2 regions of the Shewanella sp. 6_MG-2023 genome follow, and region 1 is predicted to be linked to the other one. Evidence: predicted binding sites of a transcription regulator. Region 1 holds the regulator's gene; the other holds the start of a gene.

Region 1 (4,444 bases):
GTGATGCGTAACTTGAGCGCACCGCGAGACTAACATTAGTATCAAATAAGGGCTGTAAAGTTCGGCTGTGCAGTACTGGCGAGCCGAGTTTAGCTAAACGATCGGCTTCAGCAAGTGACATGCTTTCAAGTAATTTGGCATCATTAATTTTATTCGGATCAGCGTTAAATACCCCTTCAACATCGGTCCAAATAGTCACTCGTTCAATGTCCGCTAAGCTGGCAATTAAGGTGGCGCTGTAATCTGAGCCATTGCGGCCAAGTAATAATGTATCCCCTTTACTGTTGGCGCAGATAAAGCCGGTGATAACTAACCGTGTATTTGGATTAGCATCCAGCAGCTTTTGGACTTTTTCGCGGGACTCATCAAGACGAATATTCGGCACAGGCCCTTCATCAGCCACCAGCAGTGAGCAGGCATCAATATTCGCGGCAGCAACGCCAGACTCTCTTAATAAGGCTGCCATTAATCGTGCTGACCAACGCTCACCAAAGCTTAATACATGATTGAGCTGAAATTCATTGCGCTCTTCAAGGGACAATAAACTGACTAATTGCGATTTATCGGTTGATAGGCGCTCACGTAAATCGCGCGCTTGTTCGTTTGAGAGAAGTTGCTCAATCAGGTTTTGCTGATAGCTCACCAGTACTTGTAGCTCTTCTTGCCACAAGTCACCGTTTTCTCTTAAGGAGAGTAATTTATATAAAAAGTTAGTACTTTTACCCGCAGCTGAAACAACGACTAAATCATCACTGTTGCCATGAGTCAGTAAAATATGGGCAACGCGGCGATAGCAATCTGCATCAGCAAGACTTGAACCACCAAATTTATGTAAATGACTGCGGGCCATTTTTCACTCCTTAAACAACATATACCAGCCTGACTACATGAATATAGCCAAGGGAGATTAACTTAAAGCGCAGCGACAGCAGCTAAGCCTACTTCAATATCGGCAACCAAGTCTTCAGCATCTTCAATCCCGACAGATAGTCGCAGTAAAGTATCTTTAATGCCAGCTTCATACCGTGCTGCAGGCGCCATTGCTCTATGGGTCATGGTTGCAGGTACGGCAACTAAGCTTTCCACTCCGCCTAAGCTTTCAGCAACACTGAAAATAGACAGTGCATTTAAAAAGGCGACCACTTCTGCTTCACCACCTTTAAGTTCGAAACTTAACATAGCGCCGAAGCCTTGTTGTTGCTTAGCTGCAATATCGTGACCTGGGTGGTCTTTTAAGCCTGGATAATACACTTTTTCGACAAGATTGCTGGCCTGAAGTACGTCAATAACTTGCTCAGCATTTTTTTGATGCTCGCGAATACGTACAGCTAAAGTACGAATGCCACGTAAGGTTAGGTAACTATCAAAAGCCGAGCCTGTTAGCCCTAAGGTGTTTGACCACCAGTGTAGTAACTCACCCAGTTCAGGGTCTTTTGCCACCACAGCGCCACCTACAACGTCACTATGACCATTGATATATTTGGTGGTGGAATGCATGACGATATCAGCGCCTAGCTCTAATGGCTGTTGCAAAATTGGCGATAAAAAGGTGTTATCAACCACAACTAAGGCATCGACTTTATGGCTTTGCTCAGCAATAGCTTTGATATCAACAACACGTAATAATGGGTTTGACGGCGTTTCTAACCACACCATTTTAGGTTTCTGAGCAATCGCATCACTGAGTGCTTGCTCATCTGTTTGATCAATCACCAGTAATTTAAATTGGCCTTTGTTGGCAAGATTTGTGAACAAACGGTAACTACCGCCATAACAATCGTGAGGCACAACCAGTAAATCATCGGGGCCTAATAAACTAGTGACCAAGGTAATCGCAGCCATACCGGTACAAGTAACCACCCCAGTAGCGCCATGTTCAAGTTTGGCAATGGCTTCACCTAACACGCAGCGCGTCGGGTTTCCTGAACGACTATAATCAAACTCTCTAGGGTTTTTATGGCCATCAAAAGAATAGTTTGTTGATAGATAAATCGGCGGGACTACAGCGCCGTATTGGGTATCTGACTCGATACCTTGGCGTACTGCTAGCGTAGCTGCGCGATGTTTGCTCATTGTAAACTCCTAAAGAATACACACTAAAGAGATGTCTAGATGGCTAAATGTACCTAAGCTAAGTCACATCGTCAATACAAATCAGCCGTTTAGACGTCTAAACATAAAGAAATCTATTTCCATTCGTTATAGAATAACCGCAATAATTTGACTGTTATTATTTAGCGGTTAAAATCTGCCACGAATCTATCGTATAAAGGTGAGTTAATGACTGAATGGAATGGCGACTATATCAGCCCATATGCCGAACATGGCAAAAAAAATGAACAAGTTAAAAAAATCACGGTATCCATACCTTTAAAAGTTTTAAAAGTATTGACTGATGAACGTACCCGCCGCCAGGTTAATAACTTACGTCATGCAACCAATAGTGAACTACTGTGTGAAGCATTTTTGCATGCCTACACTGGACAACCACTGCCAAATGACGGTGACTTATCAAAAGAAGGGCCTGATAGCATCCCATCTGAAGCAAAAGCTTTGATGGATGCCATGGGAATTGAGTGGGAAGATCTTGATTAAGTCAAGCTAGCGACTAGCGCTGAAGTACTTGCGCTAAAGTACTTGCGCTAAAGCATAAGCCTGCTCAATTAATCAAACACTGCTCGTCATTTAACGCATCGAGCTCTCAAGCTGAGAGTGAGTTGCAGTATTGCGCCTAAAGAGTCGACAATGGAATTTATCGATCCGCAGACCTTGATGCTTGCATCGGTTATCATTTTTCTAGGCGCATTAACCCAAGGCCTTATCGGTTTTGGGCTTGCGGTTGTTGCCAGTCCACTTCTCTATATCATCGACCCACAATTAGTCCCAGCCCCTGTGATTATGATGGGTTTTTCCATCGCCTTATTGACCTTATTGCGTGAACGTACTCAACTGGAGTTTAATGGGCTGCAATATGCGCTGCTGGGGCGAATACCTGGTGGCTTTATGGGCGCAGGTTTATTACTGTTTGCCCCCCAAGCAGTACTGGGGTTAGCCATTGCCTTTATTGTCGGCGCAGCGGTGTTGCTGAGTATTTTTAAGATCACAGCGCCAGTAAATCGGCTTTCGCTATTTATTGCAGGTGTCTTGTCGGGGGTATTTGGAAATATTGCCGCCATTGGTGGGCCACCATTAGCGATTTTATTAGCCGGTAAAGATGCGCCGCAGTTTAGAGCCGCGCTATCGATCTTTTTTGTTTTCAGCTCAATGATCGCACTGATTATTTTAATGCTTGCAGGCTTAGTGGAAGAAAAGCATCTGTGGTTGTCATTGATGCTATTGCCATCTGTCATACTCGGAAATATTGCCGCAGGAAAGCTAACCAATAAGGTTGATAAAAATAAGACTCGCATCGCCACTATGGTGTTATGTAGCTTAAGTGCATTATTGCTAACCCTTAAGTCGTTAATTGAATTATCAGCAGGCTAGTCGATCATCTTTTTGTGGCAGATATAAATGCAACAATGATGACAGCTAAAAATGATAACGCTTAAAAGTGATAAGAAGTTTGCAGCACAGCGCCAATGGCATCATCACCATAGCTGCCGCTCATATCCAGCTTAAAGGCTTGGCCGATGGCAAAGCCGGTGCCGAAAGAGTAAATATCTACGCTATTATCTTTTAAGTCATGGCGGTAGCCCATGCGTAAAAACAGCCAGTCAGTGGCTTTAACTTCACCGCCCACTCGCCAATACTGCACCGCATCAAACTCGCTAAAACGGCTTTGCTCCACCAGATCAATATCCGTGGTTAAGGTGACTCTGGACCAATCATAAGCAGCTCCCACTGTGACTAACGGCTCAATTTGGTATTCAAATGTCCGTCCTTGAGCTTCAACTGTGGTTATTTTTTTACTGAATAAATTACGAGCAGACAGCCCTAAGGTTAAGCTTTCTGTTGGCTCAATAGCCACCCCAAGATCAAGGTTAAATAAGCTGTCATCATTTCGATATTTATCATCATCAAAATCATCGACATCAAAGTTATTGGCACTGGCACTGTAATGATAGGTATCAATGCGTTGAAACTTAGGTGAAATCCCAACTTTTACAGGCATGTTAACTATAGATAGTGGAAAGCTTAACGCCACCCCAAAATCTGTGACTCCGGCGGCTAATACAATGCCTTGAGAGTCTAAGTCAGTGAGATCTGCAGGAGGGTTGGCGGGATCGAGATTAGTCAGCATATCAATATCACCTTGAGCAATATCAGCAACGCCCATAGCGTCAAGATGACTTTTGTAAAATAGCGCCATTGGCACGGTTTGAGTTGGCAATACTAATGCTGCGCCAATTGCGGCTGATACCGAGGCGTTAGTGCCGTTGAGGGCATTTAAATTAATAACTAAATCATCACGAAAACCAGCAATATCATCAGTATCATTGCC
Region 2 (4,444 bases), on a different contig from region 1:
TGATTTAGCGGTGATGAATGAAACTTGCCATCATATTCCTGCGGATATAGATGAATTTGAGTATGCCAACATTGAAAAAGCCCCAGCATCTATAGTTAAGCCGAGTCTCGTTAAGCAAGCGCTAATTAGCTTTGAGTGCCAGCTTAATCAGATTATTGATTTGGGCAATGAACCGTTATCTGGCCATTTAATATTAGGTAATGTCGTCGCTATTCATGTTAAAGATGACATCATTGAGGATTTTAGAATCGATAGTGACAAATTAGATGCCATAGGAAGAATGGCCGGCAGTGATTACTGCTTAACCAGAGAGAAGGTTAAGCTTACTCGTAAGTAGTGACAGTTTATGTGCTCTGCAGAACTGTAGCGAAATAAAACTATAGCGAAATAAAACTATAGCGAAATAGTCCAAGTTGAATCAATCAGCAAATTATAGATATAAAAAAACCGTCAATTGACGGTTTTTTTAGTTTTACATACTGTAATGAGGGCTAATTATAGACCGGCATCAGCACGTAAGATTTCAGCTTTATCAGTCGCTTCCCATGGGAATTCGTTACGGCCGAAGTGACCATAAGCAGCAGTTTGTTGGTAAATTGGACGAGCCAAATCCAACATCGCTGTTAGGCCGTAAGGGCGCAGTTCGAAGTGTTGACGAACTAACTTAATTAATACGTCTTCTGATACTTTACCGGTACCAAATGTTTCGATGCTAATTGAGGTAGGCTCTGCTACACCGATTGCATAAGAAACTTGGATTTCACAACGATCTGCAAGACCTGCAGCGACGATGTTCTTCGCTACATAACGTGCTGCGTATGCAGCACTACGGTCAACTTTTGATGGGTCTTTACCTGAGAAAGCACCACCACCATGACGCGCCATGCCGCCATAGGTATCAACGATGATTTTACGACCGGTTAAACCACAGTCACCTACAGGGCCACCAATAACAAAACGGCCAGTTGGGTTGATGAAGTACTTAGTATCTTTGTTTAACCACTGTGATGGTAAAACTGGCTTAATGATGGTTTCCATTACGCCTTCGATTAAGTCTTCCTGACTAACATCTTCACGATGTTGAGTTGATAGAACGATTGCATCGATACCAACAATTTTACCTTCATCATAAGCAAAGGTAACTTGGCTTTTTGCATCTGGGCGAAGCCAAGGTAAGGTGCCATCTTTACGTACTTCAGATTGACGTTTCACAAGTTTGTGAGCGTAAGTAATAGGAGCAGGCATTAATACGTCAGTTTCGTTGCTGGCATAACCAAACATTAAACCTTGGTCACCAGCGCCTTGTTCTGCAGGATCACTGCGGTCAACACCTTGGTTGATATCAGGAGACTGCTTACCAATGGCATTTAAAATGGCGCAAGAATCAGCATCAAAACCCATATCAGAATGAGTGTAACCAATTTCACGCACTGTTTTACGCGTGATTTCTTCGATATCAACCCATGCAGAAGTTGTGACTTCACCACCGACTAATACCATGCCTGTTTTTACGTAAGTTTCACAAGCAACACGCGCTTTAGGGTCTTGCTCTAAAATTGCGTCTAATACTGCATCAGAAATCTGATCAGCGATTTTATCTGGATGACCTTCTGAGACCGACTCAGAGGTGAACAAGTGGTTTGCCATAATGGGAAATCTCGTCTTTTTGAATTTGAACGTGTAGAGGTATCTACATCTAGACGTCTATTTTAGTCGAATTTAAAAATGATAACACCCCCCAATACGATAATAAGTCAAAAATTGTGCAATGCCGCAAATAATTAAATTCAACCTAAAAGCTTGTTTAGGAATTAGTTGTGCTTATCTTTATGATTGTATTAGTTTAATGTGTTTTTTGTGGTGATATTTTTTAAGGCTGTATGCTAAATTAAACAATTTATTTAGCCAGTGGATTTGGGCTTATCAATAGAGGCCCCCTTATTGACTTACTAGAAATATGGTCATTAAGCCTTATGTAAACCAGCAAGATTCCACTTTATTGTACCTATACAGAGTTTGATAAGCCTTAAGAGAGGCTAAGCTCTGAAAAAATACTGTGGTTAACCTCGTGTCTTTATTGAATAAAATCAGACAAGTAAGTTGTATTTTAAATAATGCTGCTGTGCCTTTAGCATTTATCACTAAAAAAAGCGCTAATATCAACACAAATCACTTGTTAAATAAGTGTAAACATAATTGTTAGCTGATACTCTGTTTTGTATACTATCAAGGTATAACTCATAATATTTATGTATATAAAGTGACTGTTTATATTTTGATACAAGTTGTAACGCGGGTTAACGCCTTCGTTAACAATAGCTTAATTAGATTTGTATCAAATGAGTTGCGCTTGGAATGGTTTTTTGTAGATATTTATTTATGATGACTAGTGAAAATAATAATAATAACAAATTACTAGGTGAGACTTGATGGCATTACTTCAGTATCAAATAGGGCCGTGTACGTTAGATTGCAGCATAATGACCTTAAGCTGTGGTGATAAGACAATTAAGTTGTCGGCTAAAGTGTTTGAGTTGCTGAAACTGTTTATTGATAGTCCAGATCATATTGTTTCTCGCCAAACAGCAATTGATACCATCTGGGATGGTAACCAAGCTGTTGGTGAAAAAGGTTTCACTAATTCAGTATGGCTAATACGAAAATCCTTTAAAGATTTACATATTGAAGCTGATTTACTGCTGACATTACCAAAACTTGGTTACCAATTAGTGTTACCGATTTCATTAATTTCTTCAGCTAATGAGGAGACGAGTCTTTCAGATATCACTCACAAAAAGGCAGGCCGTAAACATACCGTGTTGGCAGTTTTTGTGCTCGCATTTGTGATACTACTCAGTTATTCCGCTTATCAATTTATCAAATCTTTTACAGAGCCTGAAGCCGCAGCCGCTTTGGCGTCACCAATAAAAAGTAAAGTGACCAATTTTGAAGGGGTTGAAGAGCATATTGCCGTGTCCAATGATGGCAAATACCTTGCGATGCAATGGCGTAATGGTCAGCAACCGGGCAAAATTTATATTAAAGAGCTTAATAACAATGACTCGCCACTGAAATTAATTTCGTTTGTCGATAGTGAAGAAGCTTCTCCCGCTTGGTCGCCGTCCGATCAAAAACTGGCTTACGTGCGAGTTTTAGCTAGTGGTGTTTGCCAAGTAAGAGTAAGGCATTTACAGCAAAATACCGATGATCTTGTGACTGAGGGCTGCTTTTATTTGCCATTTAAACGAGTACTGAGCTGGTCAAAAAATGATGAAGATACACTTATTTTTGCGAAGCAATTAACTGATAGAGTGGCTTTGTTTTCATATTCGATGTCGACAAAGCAAAGTACACAATTAACCAAGCCCGGTAAAAACGAGGTAGACTTTTCGCCTCATCAATTGACCAATAATGATGAAATTGCGTTTATCAGAGAAAAAAGTTCATCACTTCAAATGAGCCTGCTATTAAAACGTGGTGAAAGTGATGTTGTTGATTTAATAGCGAATAGTGTCAGTATTATTGACTATGACTTTAGTTATCAAAATGACAGCTTTTATGTGAATCATATTGAAGGATCAAATTTAGTGATCTCTAAAATTGATCTGTTAGGTAATGTTCAGCATACCATTCCATTTACTGGCTTAATCAGTAGCGTCACTTATTCCGATGTGTCCGAGACGCTATTTATTAGCGAGCACATTTCAAAAGAGTATATTGCACAACTGAGCTATCAAAACCAAAAAGTACTGCGAAAAATCTCCTCATCTTCACGAGACATGTATGCCCGTTATTCAAAAAAGACTGGTGATATTTTATTTTTGTCAAATCGTTCAAAATTGTGGTCCACCTGGAAAAATAACCAAGTCACTAGTAAAAACCTGACTAAAAGCATGGGGAATGCAGGGGTCGTGGGGGTATCGCCTACCAGTGAGATGTTTGCCGTCACCATCAACCGTAATGATAAACAAACCTTATATTTAGGTAATATTCAGTCGGAACTATTTGAAAGAGTTGATATTGGCGATCTTGCAGCCGAAAACATCAGTTGGTCTAAAGATGGTAAGGCTATCTATTTTAAAGGCACTGAAAATGAGAGTAGTGGCATTTATCGTTATTCACTTGATGATAAATTACAGCCAATTAAGTTTGGCCAAGGGAATTATGCTGTTGAAGGTGAGTCCCCAGATATACTGTATATGTCGAAGTTTAATTTAAATGGTATTTGGCGTTTTGATGCCAATACTAATGAAGTTAGCCAGATTACCGATCGTTTAGCTAAATATGATTTTGGCTCATTTTACTATGAAGATGGCTTTGTATATTTCGTCGAACGCACAGTAAAACAAGACCTGATCCAACGAATCAATGCTGCTGGCGAGATACAAACTGTGATGTCATTTCCAGCGAATACAGTGCGCAAGTTTTTTGGTTTATCAAGCGC

The links. Region 1 encodes MetJ, which represses methionine synthesis genes. Its sites were predicted from a motif close to TAGACGTCTAGACGTCTA; they were not measured.
Region 2: the regulator MetJ is predicted to act here: its motif matches at 1,690-1,707, upstream of metK (methionine adenosyltransferase).

What each region holds. Positions count from the first base shown of each region.
Region 1 covers NZ_JAUOQU010000025.1:68,568-73,011, forward strand. Annotated here, with positions in the region: gene Q4533_RS14720 (bifunctional aspartate kinase/homoserine dehydrogenase II) at 1-850, opposite strand, end outside; gene metB (cystathionine gamma-synthase) at 913-2,073, opposite strand; gene metJ (met regulon transcriptional regulator MetJ) at 2,281-2,595, shown strand; gene Q4533_RS14735 (sulfite exporter TauE/SafE family protein) at 2,746-3,486, shown strand; gene Q4533_RS14740 (conjugal transfer protein TraF) at 3,548-4,444, opposite strand, start outside.
Region 2 covers NZ_JAUOQU010000003.1:42,793-47,236, reverse strand. Annotated here, with positions in the region: gene Q4533_RS02520 (flavin reductase family protein) at 1-337, shown strand, start outside; gene metK (methionine adenosyltransferase) at 496-1,647, opposite strand; gene Q4533_RS02510 (winged helix-turn-helix domain-containing protein) at 2,430-4,444, shown strand, end outside.